2 regions of the Lacinutrix gracilariae genome follow, and region 2 is predicted to be linked to the other one. Evidence: riboswitches for the same ligand, from Rfam matches in the RefSeq annotation. Region 2 holds a riboswitch; the other holds the start of a gene.
What was found. A riboswitch is a leader RNA that binds a small molecule or an ion and turns the genes downstream of it on or off. The one in region 2 is predicted to bind S-adenosylmethionine.

Region 1: it holds a riboswitch for S-adenosylmethionine, as region 2 does, so the genes downstream of both, ACFSSB_RS04015 (Na+/H+ antiporter NhaC family protein) here and ACFSSB_RS08765 (O-acetylhomoserine aminocarboxypropyltransferase/cysteine synthase family protein) in region 2, are expected to answer to the same signal.

Annotation. Positions count from the first base shown of each region.
Region 1 is NZ_JBHULM010000007.1:245,841-252,647, reverse strand. Features, by position in the region: gene ACFSSB_RS04020 (hypothetical protein) at 1-114, opposite strand, end outside; gene ACFSSB_RS04015 (Na+/H+ antiporter NhaC family protein) at 380-1,696, opposite strand; SAM-I-IV-variant riboswitch at 1,748-1,846, opposite strand; gene ACFSSB_RS04010 (TolC family protein) at 2,102-3,433, shown strand; gene ACFSSB_RS04005 (efflux RND transporter periplasmic adaptor subunit) at 3,445-4,650, shown strand; gene ACFSSB_RS04000 (ABC transporter ATP-binding protein) at 4,657-5,400, shown strand; gene ACFSSB_RS03995 (ABC transporter permease) at 5,403-6,623, shown strand.
Region 2 is NZ_JBHULM010000011.1:357,627-364,433, reverse strand. Features, by position in the region: gene leuB (3-isopropylmalate dehydrogenase) at 1-128, opposite strand, end outside; gene leuD (3-isopropylmalate dehydratase small subunit) at 320-907, opposite strand; gene leuC (3-isopropylmalate dehydratase large subunit) at 1,030-2,427, opposite strand; gene ACFSSB_RS08775 (2-isopropylmalate synthase) at 2,428-3,603, opposite strand; gene ACFSSB_RS08770 (hypothetical protein) at 3,750-5,294, shown strand; SAM riboswitch class I at 5,403-5,525, shown strand; gene ACFSSB_RS08765 (O-acetylhomoserine aminocarboxypropyltransferase/cysteine synthase family protein) at 5,644-6,807, shown strand, end outside.

The sequences.
Region 1 (6,807 bases), on a different contig from region 2:
TTTTTCTGAAGTAATGCAAATTAAAATGGAAGCTAAAAACGATACATAAAATAAAAGATTAAGCACTTTTGTTTTAGTAGAAATATTATGATTGTCAAAATATTTTTTTACCATGTATCTTTTTAAAATAATGTCTTGTTAAGTTATAAAAATATATTATTTTTCTATAAACCTATAAAAAATAATTTAGTTTTCATATATAAATATAAAACTAATTAACTGTATATCATGAAATAAACGTTTAAATAACGTTAACTTAAATACAGGATAATGGAATAATTAAAAAATAACTTTCACACAAGGCTTAAGGAAACCTATTCATTTATAGATGAGAATATTATAATTAAATTAAAAGAATGTATAAAAACCGTTGTATTACTTATGATTTAATTATTTTTTTTGAACTAAACGGTTTAAAACTTATAAATAATAAAGTGTAAATTAACAGTAGTAGTAAATACCAGGTATTAGAAACAAGATCTACATAATCTATTTTACCATTAGAAAAACTTAAAATCATTAATACTTGTGCGCCATAAGGTAAAATACCTTGAACAATACAAGCAAATATATCTAAAATAGAAGCAGTGTTTTTGTTATCTAATTCATACTCGTCGTTTATTGTTTTTGCAATAGGTCCTGCAATAATAATAGAAACCGTATTATTAGCAATTGCCATATTAATAGTACCAACCAAAGAGGCAATACCCAATTGTGCTGATTTTTTATTTTTTATAAGTTTTTTAATATTGATTAAAAAATAATCAATCCCTCCGTTTCTAGATACTAAAGCTGCTAAACCACCAGTTAACAATGAAAGAAGAAATATTTCTGTCATATTTGTAAAACCTGTGTATGCTATTTTAGTAGATTCTATTAAGGTAAAATCTCCATATACAATTCCTAAAAACACTCCAGAAATAACACCTAAAAGTAAGGTTACAAATACATTGACACCAATTACAGATAAGGCAATAACCAAAATATAAGGCGCTATTTTTAATACAGAATAAGTATAAACAGTAGTGTCTTCTAAATTAGAATCTAGTTGTAATCCTTGAAAAACAAGAATAGCAATAGTAAACAAAGCTGCTGGAAGCGCTATTTTAATATTCTGTTTAAATTTATCACTCATTTTGCAACCTAAAGATTGTGTTGCTGCAATAGTGGTGTCTGATATAATAGATAAGTTATCACCAAACATACTACCTCCTAATAAAGCACCACATAAAATAGCTGGATCTACATTACTTTTTTCTGCAAAACCTATAACAATAGGAGCTAAAGCTACAATTGCACCAACAGAGGTTCCTGTAGAAACCGATAAAAAAGCTGCAATTATAAAAACACCAAAATAAATATACTGTATTGCTATAAAGTCTAATCCTAAATTTACAATAGCATCTACACTTCCTGTGGTTTTAGTTATGGTTGCAAATGCTCCCGCTAACAAATAGATCAAGCACATGGTTAATATTTTATCATCACCACATCCTTTTAAAAGGGTGTTTATTTTAGAATTTATAGTTTGTTTAAACATTAAAAACGCAACTATTATACCTACAATAACGGCTATTGGTGCAGGTAAAGCATAAAAGTCGTTAAGATAAATTCCTACACCTAAAAAGGTAAATACAAATACAAATAAGGGTATTAATGCAGAGAATTGTGGTGTAATTGCTTTTGAACTTGCCATTTGTCTTTTTTTTTCATTTTAAAAAGGAAATAGCTATTCGTATTAGAAGTATGGGTTAACATTTTTTCCAATGAATTGGCTTATCTATTCAGCACCTTGCTTGTTATTGCAGGTTGCTATCTCCTTTTTATGAGATTCTTGATAATTAATTTAAGTGCGCAAAAGTAATATATAAAAACAGTTCTATTTCTTAATAAATGTTAATTTTTTATAAAATATTTAAGTTCTGTATTAAAGTGAAAAACAATGAACTAACACTTAAATAGAAAAAGGTTTAGAATTTATAAAAATCTCATCGATAAAATAAAGGCATTTGTATATTCAATACTCGCAAACGTCTATCGCTTTATAATAAGTAAGTATATAGTTTCATCTTTGAATTGTTAAATCAAAACACTCAAAAAAATGAAATTATATCTCATCCTTGCCAGCATATTCTTTATGCAGTTATCTTTTGCTCAAGAGGTTTCTGATAGCAACACACCAAAAGTGTGGTCTTTAGAAGACTGCATTAGCTATGCTTTAGAAAATAATATTACTGTTAAAGATGCAACTTTAAATAAAAGCATTGCAGAAGTAGATTATAGTAAAGCAAAATCATCTAGATTGCCTAACTTATTTGGTAGTGCATCGCAAAATTTTTCTAGTGGTAATACCATTGACCCAATTACTAGCGATTATGTTACAGACCAAATTCATAGTACCAATGTTGGTATTAATAGTTCAATGACTTTGTTTAAAGGAAACCAACTTAATAATGAAATTAAGCAAAACAAAATATTGTTAGAACAGAGTATTTTTTTAGAAGAAGTAGAAAAAAATAACATCGTTTTAAACATTCTAGAAGTATATCTGCAAACCCTTTATAGTAAAGAAAATATCGCTATTGCGGAAAACAATTTATTAGCTTCAGAAACAGAAGAAGAAAGAGCTAAAGCTCGTTTAGATGCAGGAACAATCGCTTTAAGTGATTATACCGAAGCACAAAGCCAAACAGCTACAAACAAATACAATGTTATAGCAGCTAAAAATGATTACCAACAATATATTATTCAGCTAAAACAATTGTTAGAATTATCTCCAATGGATGATATGCAAGTAGAAAGCATTGATGAAAACATGGATTTAATAAATCTTGAAATGGATAAAGCAACCGTTTATAGTAAAGCTTTAGGAATTCTTCCAGAAATACAAGCTAGTAATTTAAATATTGCTGCTAATGAAAAAGAATTAGATATTGCTAAAGGAGCTTTTTTACCAACATTATCCTTAACAGGAAGTGTAGGTTCAGGTTTCACTAGTGTTAATGACAATACGTTTTCAGATCAGTTTGATATAAACTTTAATCAAAAATTAGGATTATCTTTAAGTATTCCAATTTTCAATAGAAACCAAACAAAAGCAGCAGTAAAAACAGCTGAACTAAATATTGAAAAAGCAGAAATACAAAAGCAATCTACAGAAAAAGAAGTGTATAAAAAAGTAGAAACAGCATATCAAAACGCATTATCTGCACAAGAACAAGTTATTGCTTCTGAAGCTTCTAAAATAGCAGCAGAACAATCATATAAACTAGCGCAGAAAAAATATGAATTAGGCGCTTTAAGTACTACAGATTTAGTAATAAGCCAAAACACGTTTACTAATGCACAACAAAATTATTTACAAGCTAAATACTTAAATATTTTATACCACCAATTATTACAATTTTACCAAGGAAACGACATTAAACTTTAAACCATACAATCATGAAAAATAATAAGAAAATCATAATAAGCGCCATAATATTAATAGTAATTGCTATTGTTGGTTTTAGCTTTTTTAAAGGCGATGACGCTGTAGTAATAGAACCAAAAACAGTTGCTGCTAAAAAAGCAAATGTTACTACAATGGTTACTGCAACAGGAACCATAGAACCTATAAATCAAGTAGATGTTGGTACGCAAGTGTCTGGAGTTGTAGAAAAAGTGTACGTAGATTATAACACTGTAGTTAAAGAAGGTCAATTAATAGCAGAGTTAGATAAAACCAATTTACAAGCATCGCTTACACAAGCACAAGCTGCTTATGATAATGCGGTAAGCCAGAGAGATTATACAAAAACTATCTACGACAGACAGAAAACCTTATACGATAATCAGGTGATTAGTAAGTCTGATTTTGATGATGCTAACTATAACTATCAAACAGCAAAAGGTACAGTAACACAGCGTTATTCTGATTTGCAATCGGCAAGAACCAACTTAGGATATGCTAATATTTACTCTCCAATTGACGGAGTGGTATTATCTAAAGATATTGAAGAAGGACAAACAGTAGCTGCAAGTTACAGTACACCAACCTTATTTACTATTGCTCAAGACTTAAAAGAAATGCAAGTAGAAGCAGATGTAGATGAAGCAGATATAGGACAAGTAAAAGAAGGACAACGTGTAGAATTTACAGTAGATGCTTACATAGGTGAAACTTTTAAAGGAGTGGTAACACAAGTACGTTTAGACCCAACAGTAACCTCAAATGTAGTTACTTATACAGTAGTTGTTAAAGCAGATAATGAAGATTTAAAACTAAAACCAGGTTTAACAGCAACCATTTCTATTTTTACTTTAGAGTTAAATGATGTGTTAACTGCTGAAGCTAAAGCAATCAACTTTAAACCAGAAAGAGAAATACTTGCTACTTACAACCAACAACATCAATTAGAGACAAATAATAGCGAAAGATCTAGAGAAGCAACCGCTCTTTGGGTATTAGAATCTAATGGATCTATTACACCTAAAACGGTAACACTTGGTGCTAGTGATGGTGTAAACGTTCAAATTTTAAGCGGAATTTCAGAAGGCGATAAATTAGTATATAGTTTAAAAGGTGTTTCTAAATCAGAAGCTAGTACTACAGAAAAAAGTGAAAGCCCTTTTATGCCACAACATCCAGGAGGAAACAGAAAAAAATAGAAAACCATGAGTAAAGAAATAATAAAAATACAGGATTTAAAACGTGATTTTACCATGGGAACCGAAACGGTTCATGCATTAAGAGGTATTTCATTTTCTATAAAAGAAGGCGAGTTTGTTACCATAATGGGATCTAGTGGTTCTGGTAAAAGTACTATGTTAAATATTTTGGGTTGTTTAGATCAACCCACTTCTGGAACCTATGAAATTGATGGTGTTAGTGTTAAAGATTTGTCACGTAATGAACTAGCAACTATTAGAAACGAAAAAATAGGATTCATTTTTCAATCTTATAATTTATTAGCACGAACATCTGCTATTGAAAACGTAGAATTACCTTTATTATATAACAGTAAAGTTTCTTCTGAAGAACGTAGAAAACGAGCTGTTGAAGCTCTTGAAAAAGTAGGATTAGGAGAGCGTTTACATCATACGCCTGCGCAACTTTCTGGAGGACAACAACAACGTGTTGCTATTGCTAGATCTTTGGTAAATAACCCAGTAATGATTTTAGCCGATGAAGCAACAGGAAATTTAGATACTAGAACCTCTTATGAAATCATGTCTTTATTTCAAGAGTTAAACAAACAAGGTATTACCATTACGTTTGTAACGCATGAACCAGACATTGCTACTTTTAGTAGTAGAACTGTGGTTTTAAAAGATGGTAATATTATACAAGATTACCAAAATCAAGATGTGCAATCTGCAGCTGCAGAATTAGCAAAATTACCTAAACAAGAACATTAATTATGAGACTATTAAATTTATTTAAAATCGCTACAAAAGCCATTGTTCTTAATAAAACAAGAACCTTGCTAACTATGCTAGGAATCATCATTGGTGTTGCTTCTGTAATTGCTATGTTAGCTATAGGTGAAGGCTCTAAAGAAAGTATTCGTACTACTATTTCTGCAATGGGTTCTAATATGATAACCATTCAACCAGGAGCAGACAACAGAGGTCCTGCAAGAGGTAGTGGAGGAGATGTACAAACCTTAACTTTAGCAAATTATGAAACTATAAAAGAGCAGTCTGATTTAATTAGCTACATCACACCTTTAGTTAATGGTAACGGACAAATTATTAATGGTTCTAACAACTGGCCTTCTTCCATTTATGGTGTAAACCCTGAATATTTAAATATCAAGGTAGTTGGTTTACAAAGTGGTAGTATGTTTACTGATGCAGAAGTGAAATCGGCTTCTAAAGTTGCTGTGATAGGGCAAACAGTAGTTGAGAATGTATTTCCTGATGGACAAGAACCTGTAGGGCAAATGATTCGTTTTAACAATATTCCTTTTAAAGTAATTGGGGTATTAGAGGAAAAAGGAGAGAACACCTTTGGTCAAGATCAAGACGATGTTGTGATTGCGCCTTATACCACAGTTCAAAAACGTATTTTAGCTATAGATCACCTAAACCAAATTATAGCTTCTGCTATTAGTGAAGATGATGCTCCAGATGCCGTAGAGCAGGTTAGTGCCATTTTACGTACCGAACATAAATTACTAGATGGTGAGGAAGATGATTTTACTGTGCGTTCTATGGAAGAGCTTATTTCTACCTTTAGTTCTACAAGTGAAATGCTTACCGTTTTATTAGTTGCAGTAGCTAGTATATCTCTATTAATTGGTGGTATTGGTATTATGAATATCATGTATGTTTCAGTTAAAGAACGTACCAAAGAAATTGGTTTACGTATGGCAGTAGGAGCAAAAGGAGCAGATATCTTAATGCAGTTTTTAATTGAAGCAATTTTAATAAGTATTACAGGTGGTGTTTTAGGTGTTATCCTAGGACTAGGATCAACCGTTTTCATCGAAAAATTCTTAAATTGGCCAACAAGCGTTGCTATGTATTCTATTATAATTTCCTTTGCAGTATGTGCGGTTACTGGTATCTTTTTTGGATGGTATCCAGCAAGAAAAGCTTCGGCTCTAGACCCAATTACAGCATTACGATATGAGTAATCTATTAAGTTTTAAGCATAGCATATATAAAGTAGAAATAATAACAATAAGGAGTACGGGTATATCAGATGGGCATTGGCAAAAAAAATGCTAATCAATGGTAACATAAAAATTGAAACAAGAAAATAGGGGTAAAATTAATACCGTTTAACACGAGCGTCTTTATCTTGCGGACAGTAATGTC
Region 2 (6,807 bases):
ACAGGAGCATGCGTAAAAGAAAACGAATGATCAAATTCTAAAGCAATTGCTTGTAAAGCCTTTATTGCCTGCTTTGTCACTTCTGGGCCAATACCATCTCCTGGTAAAACTGCTATATTTAATTTCATAATATTTCCAGCGAAAACAAGATTTTCATCCTGCTGTCATTTATTAGTTTATAATTTTTTTAAGTTGGGCGTTTCTTTTTGCTTATACCTATTCGTTTTTATACAAACTTTCAGGCTTGCAAAAAGTCGCGCTTTCACTACTCGCTCTCTTTGAGGAGCTCAAACAAACCGTTCAATCGCTAACGCGTGTACTAGCTATTAGCGTTTTCAAAAGCTTCAATTGCTGCTTTTTTGCTTAGTAAATAGTCAATATCATCATAACCATTTATCATGCACGTTTTTTTATAAGCATCAATTTCAAAAGTTTCAGATAGATTGGTGTTATCTACAGAAATGGTTTGCGCTTCTAAATTAACAGTTATTTTTGTTTCTGGGTAATTTTCAATCGTATTTAATAGTTCTTTTAAAAAATCTGCCGAAACTTGTACTGGTAATAAACCGTTATTTAGTGCATTACCTTTAAAAATATCTGCAAAAAAACTAGACACCACCACTTTAAATCCGTAACCTGTTAAAGCCCATGCTGCGTGTTCTCTACTAGAACCACATCCAAAATTATCTCCAGCAACAAGAATAGTGCCAGAATAATCAGGATTATTTAATGCAAATGCTGTATTTACCGATCCGTCTTTATGGTATCTCCAATCTCTAAAAACATTGTCTCCAAACCCTTTTTTGTCTGTCGCTTTTAAAAAACGCGCAGGAATAATTTGGTCGGTATCTACGTTTTCTATTTGTAACGGAATTGCTCTTGAGTTTAATGTTGTAAATTTTTCCATCTCAACTTCCTACAAAAGGCAGGAATCTCTTTTTAATTGTTGGGTCGAGCGCAGTCGATACCTAACTATATTGTTTATTATTATGTGACCTCTCGACTGCGCTCCAGGTGACACTTGATTTTTTAAATTAATTCTAACTCCTTAATTTCTTTAGTGACATCTACTATTTTTCCTGCAACAGCTGTAGCTGCAGCAACTAATGGGCTAGCAAGAATGGTTCTTGAACCTTGACCTTGTCGTCCTTCAAAATTTCTGTTAGAAGTAGATACGCAATATTCGCCTTGCGGAATTTTATCATCATTCATTGCTAAACACGCAGAACAACCTGGTTGTCTTAATGTAAAACCTGCTGCTTCAAAAATATCTTTTAAGCCTTCTTCAATAATTTGTGTTTCTACTTGTTTACTTCCAGGAACCAACCAAGCTGTAACATTACTTGCTTTTTGTTTTCCTTTTATAAAGTTTGCAGCAATTCTAAAATCTTCAATTCTTGAATTTGTACAGCTACCAATAAACACATAATTAATAGGTTTGTTTATTAGGCTTTCTCCTGCTTTAAAATTCATGTATGCTAAAGACTTTTTAAAAGACGCGTTAGACTCTACAGGAATGTTTTCGGTAATTTTAATTCCCATTCCAGGATTAGTACCATAGGTAATCATTGGTTCTATATCTTCGGCATCAAAAAAGTATTCTTTATCAAAAGTAGCACCTTCATCTGTTGGTAAGGTTTTCCAATAAGCTACTTTTTTATCAAAATCTTCGCCTTTAGGAGCAAATTCTCTTCCTTTTACATAATCAAAAGTAGTTTGGTCTGGTGCAATCATTCCTCCTCGAGCTCCCATTTCAATACTCATATTGCAAACAGTCATTCTTCCTTCCATGCTCATTTCTTCAAAAACATTTCCTGCATATTCGCAAAAATATCCTGTTCCAGAATTGGTGCCTAGTTTAGAGATAATATAAAGAATAACATCTTTTGGTAATACGCCATTTTTTAGTTTACCATTAACAGATACTCGTAAGCTTTTTGGTTTTGTAAGTAGCAAGCATTGGCTAGCAAATACTTGTGCTACTTGACTAGTACCTATACCAAATGCAATGGTACCAAAAGCACCATGAGTAGAGGTGTGGCTGTCACCACAAACCATGGTCATTCCTGGTTGTGTAAAACCTAACTCTGGAGCCATTACATGAACAATACCATTGTATTTATGACCTAGTTGGTATAAGGTAATATTGTTTTTTTTACAATTAACAGATAGTTGCTCTAGTTGTTTTTTAGAGAGTTCATCTTTAATAGGTTGATCTTGATTTTGTGTTGGTGTATTGTGGTCTGCTGTAGCCACAATTTGCTGAGGTCTAAAAATAGGAATTCCGCGATCTTCTAATTCATTAAAAGCTTGCGGACTTGTTACCTCGTGTATTAAATGTTTGTCTATATAAAGTACCTGTGGACCATCTTCTATAGTGTCTACCACATGTGCATCCCAGACTTTATCAAATAGTGTCTTTTTCATTTATGCGGAAATTATTTGTTGGTAGATGTTACTTGTTTCAATAATTTGATGAATATCATTATCATTAATTTCTTTCTTTTTATCTGCAAAAGTTAAAAAGCTAGCGTAAATTTCATCTAATTGAAGTTTGGTTAGCTCATAACCTACATTTTTTGCTCGGTATGCTAAAGCAGCTCTACCGCTTCTTGCGGTTAGTACAATAGCAGATTCTGTTACACCAACATCTTTAGGGTCTATAATTTCGTAAGTTTCACGATTTTTAATAACGCCATCTTGGTGTATTCCAGAGCTATGTGCAAAAGCATTTGCGCCTACAATAGCTTTGTTAGGTTGGGTGTAAATTCCCATGCTATCAGATACCAATTGGCTTATTCCGTATAGCATTTGTGTGTTAATATTTGTGTCTAAATTTAAGTAAGGATGTTGTTTTAAAACCATGACAACCTCTTCTAAAGCGGTGTTTCCTGCACGTTCGCCAATACCATTTATGGTACATTCAATTTGGCGAGCACCATTAATTACACCTTCAATAGAGTTAGCGGTTGCTAAACCTAAATCATTATGGCAATGGCAAGATAAAATCGCTTTTTCTATGCCTTTTACATTTTCTTTTAGGTATTTAATTTTTGCACCATATTCACTTGGTAAGCAATATCCTGTAGTGTCTGGAATATTTAAAACCGTTGCACCAGCTTTTATAGCAGCTTCACAAACTCTTGCTAAATATTCATTGTCTGTTCTTCCTGCGTCTTCTGCATAAAACTCTACATCTTCAACAAAAGATTTGGCGTATTTTACGGCTTCATAAGCACGTTTAATTATCGCTTCTTTATTCGATTTGAATTTATGAAGAATGTGCGAGTCTGATGTGCCAATTCCTGTGTGTATTCTAGCTTTTTTAGCCTTTTTTAACGCTTGGGCAGCAACTTTTATATCGTTTTCTACGGCTCTGGTTAAACCACAAACAGTAGCGTTTTTTACGATTTTAGAAATTTCTTCTACAGATTTAAAGTCGCCTGGACTAGAGACGGGAAATCCGGATTCTATAACATCCACTCCAAGTTGATCTAGCTGTTTTGCAATGATAACCTTTTGCTCTGTGTTCAGTTTGCAACCAGGAACTTGCTCTCCATCTCGAAGCGTTGTATCAAAGATTTGTATATTGTTACTTGACATTTATCAAAAAATATTTTTGTATTGTATAACGAATTTATATTTTGATTAGGTATTATTATTTGATTTTGAGTTACTTTTACGATGTTCAAAAGCATAAACATAATTTAAAGTATTGATAATCAAGAAGTTAAATTAATATTCTATTGATAACTAAAGAACAAAAAGATAATTTATTTCTGTTAGTTAAGTCTTTAACTAAATCTGAAAAAAGACAATTTAAATTGTATGTAGGCAGACTTGGGGTAAACTCAGATTCTAAATTTTTAAAACTTTTTAATCTTTTAGATAAGGCTCAAGTGTATGATGAAACTGCAATATTAAAAAGTGGCATTGTTAAAAAACAACAAATAGCCAATGTTAAAGCACATTTGTACAAGCAGATTTTAGTAAGTTTAAAACTAAACCCTTCACACCAAAATATACGTTCTCAAATTAGAGAGCAATTAGATTTTGCTTCTATTTTATACCATAAGGGCTTGTATAAACAAAGTTTGAAAATACTAGATAAAGCAAAAGAACTGGCTATTGTAAATGAAGAAAAAAATGCTGCTTTTGAAATTATAGAACTTGAAAAAGTAATAGAATCACAATACATAACAAGAAGTATTAGTACACGTGCAGATGAGCTGGCAACACAGGCAAAAGAAATTAGTGCCTTAAATTTAATTGCAAGTAAATTATCTAATCTATCGTTACAGCTTTACAGTATTATTTTAAAAACTGGTTATGTTAAAAATGAAGAGGAAAGCCGTTTAGTAACCGAATATTTTAATAAAAGAATTCCTAAATTTGATTTAACAAAAACAGGCTTTCGTGAAAAATTATGGTTTTATAAAGCGCATTTATGGTATAGTTTTTTACTACAAGATTTTTTAAATTGTTATAAATATGCATCAAAGTGGGTAGATTTATTTTATCAAAATCCTAGTATGATAAATTTAAATCCCGTTTTTTTCTTAAAAGGAAATAACTACCTGTTAGAGGCTATTTATTTTATTAGAAATAAGCCAAAGTTTATTGAAAAATTAAACGAGTTTAAAGTTACAGTTGCTAGTGATGGTTTTCCTAAAGATGAAAACGTTGCCAGCTTGGTTTTTTTGTATACCAACTTTCATAATATAAATCAATATTTTATTGATGGTAGTTTTAGTGAAGGTTTAGCGCTTATTCCTCAGATTGAAAAAGAATTAATTCCGTATAGTAATAAAATTGATGCACACCATAAAATGGTTTTTTATTACAAATTTGCTAGTATGCATTTTGGAGCAGGAAACAATAAAGAATGCATTAAATATTTAGATAAAATTATTTCTAATAAAACGCTTTCTATGCGTGAAGATTTACTGTGTTTTTCTAGAGTTTTAAACCTGGTTGCGCATTATGAGGCAGGTTTAGATTATCATTTAGAAACCTTACTGCGTAGTACTTATAAGTTTTTAATTAAAATGAATGAGCTTCATGAGGTGCAAAAAGAAATGATAAAATTTATTAGAGGTTTGCAAGATATTTATCCGCAAGATCTTAAAAAGGAATTTAAAAAACTGTTGGTGGTTTTAAAACAATATGAAGATCATCCTTATGAGCGTCGTGCGTTTTTATATTTAGATATTATTTCTTGGCTAGAAAGTAAAATTGAAAATAAGCCTGTAGGTCAGATTATTAAAGACAAGTACTTAGCAGAGCACACCTAGTTTTTAGCCTTCCTCAAAAAAAAGAATGAAAAAAAAAGCTTAAAAAATTTGGATATTAAATTTTTGTAATGCAATATTTGTGCTCACAAAGTTCAAACACTTACTGAAATGTTATCAAGAAAGGTGGAGAGATAGACTCTATGAAGCCTTAGCAACCCTTAGATTTACTATGAAGGTGCTAAATTCTACTTAATGTTCGATTCATTAATCGAAGTATTGGATAGATAACTCAAACCCAATTACTCATCTGTAATTGGTATTTTCTTTTTAACATTTTTCTATTAAGTACGCTTCTAACGAGGCTTATTTGGCTTTTGGTTTAATTTATTTTAATTCAAAATTTAGAAAAATGAGTACACAAAAATTCGCAACTAAAGCGTTGCACGCAGGACACGACGTTAGTCAAACTTCAGGAACCAGAGCAGTTCCTATTTACCAAACTTCATCTTATGTTTTTGATGATTCTGATGATGCAGCAGGAAGATTTAATCTTTCGGTTCCAGGGTTTATTTACACACGATTAAATAATCCTACAAATGATATTCTAGAACAACGTTTAGCTGCCTTAGAAGGTGGTATTGCAGCAGTAGCAACTGCTTCTGGAACTGCAGCAATTTCAACAACTTTATTAACTCTTTTAAAAGCAGGTGATCATATTGTTGCCTCTAGTAGTTTGTATGGAGGAACCTATAATTTACTAAGTGTTACCTTACCAAGACATGGTATTACAACTACTTTTGTGGATCCTTCAGATGTTGAAAACTTTAAAAAAGCAAGCCAAGAAAATACAAGAGCATTTTTTGTAGAATCTTTAGGAAACCCAAAACTAGATGTTTTAGATATTGAAGCAATTGCTGAGGTGTCTAAAGCAAATAAAGTGCCTTTAATTGTTGATAATACAGTAGCAACACCTTATTTGTTAAACCCAATAGAGTATGGTGCTAATATTGTAATTCACTCGTTGACCAAGTATATTACTGGTAACGGAACCTCTCTTGGTGGAGTTATTATTGATGCAGGAACTTTTGATTGGACCAATGGTAAATTTCCTGAATTTACAGAACCATCTCCTGGTTATCATGGTTTAGTGTATAGCGAAGCTATTGGTGCTGCTGCTTTTATTGCAAAAATTAGAGTCGAAGGACTAAGAGATTATGGTGGAGCATTAAGCCCTTTTAATGCCTTTCAAATTATTCAAGGTTTAGAAACTTTAGAACTGCGTATACAAAAACACAGTGAAAATGCATTAGAATTAGCAACATGGTTAGAAGCGCAGCCAGAAGTGAATTGGGTGAATTATCCTGGTTTACAATCTAGTAAATATAAAAAACTTGCCGATAAATATTTGCCAAACGGACAAAGTGGCGTAGTTACCTTTGGTGTTGAAGGAGGTTTTGAATCGGCTAAAAAAATAGCAGATACCACAAAAATATTTTCATTACTGGCTAATATTGGCGATACCAAATCGTTAATTATTCACCCAGCAAGTACAACGCATCAACAATTAGATGAT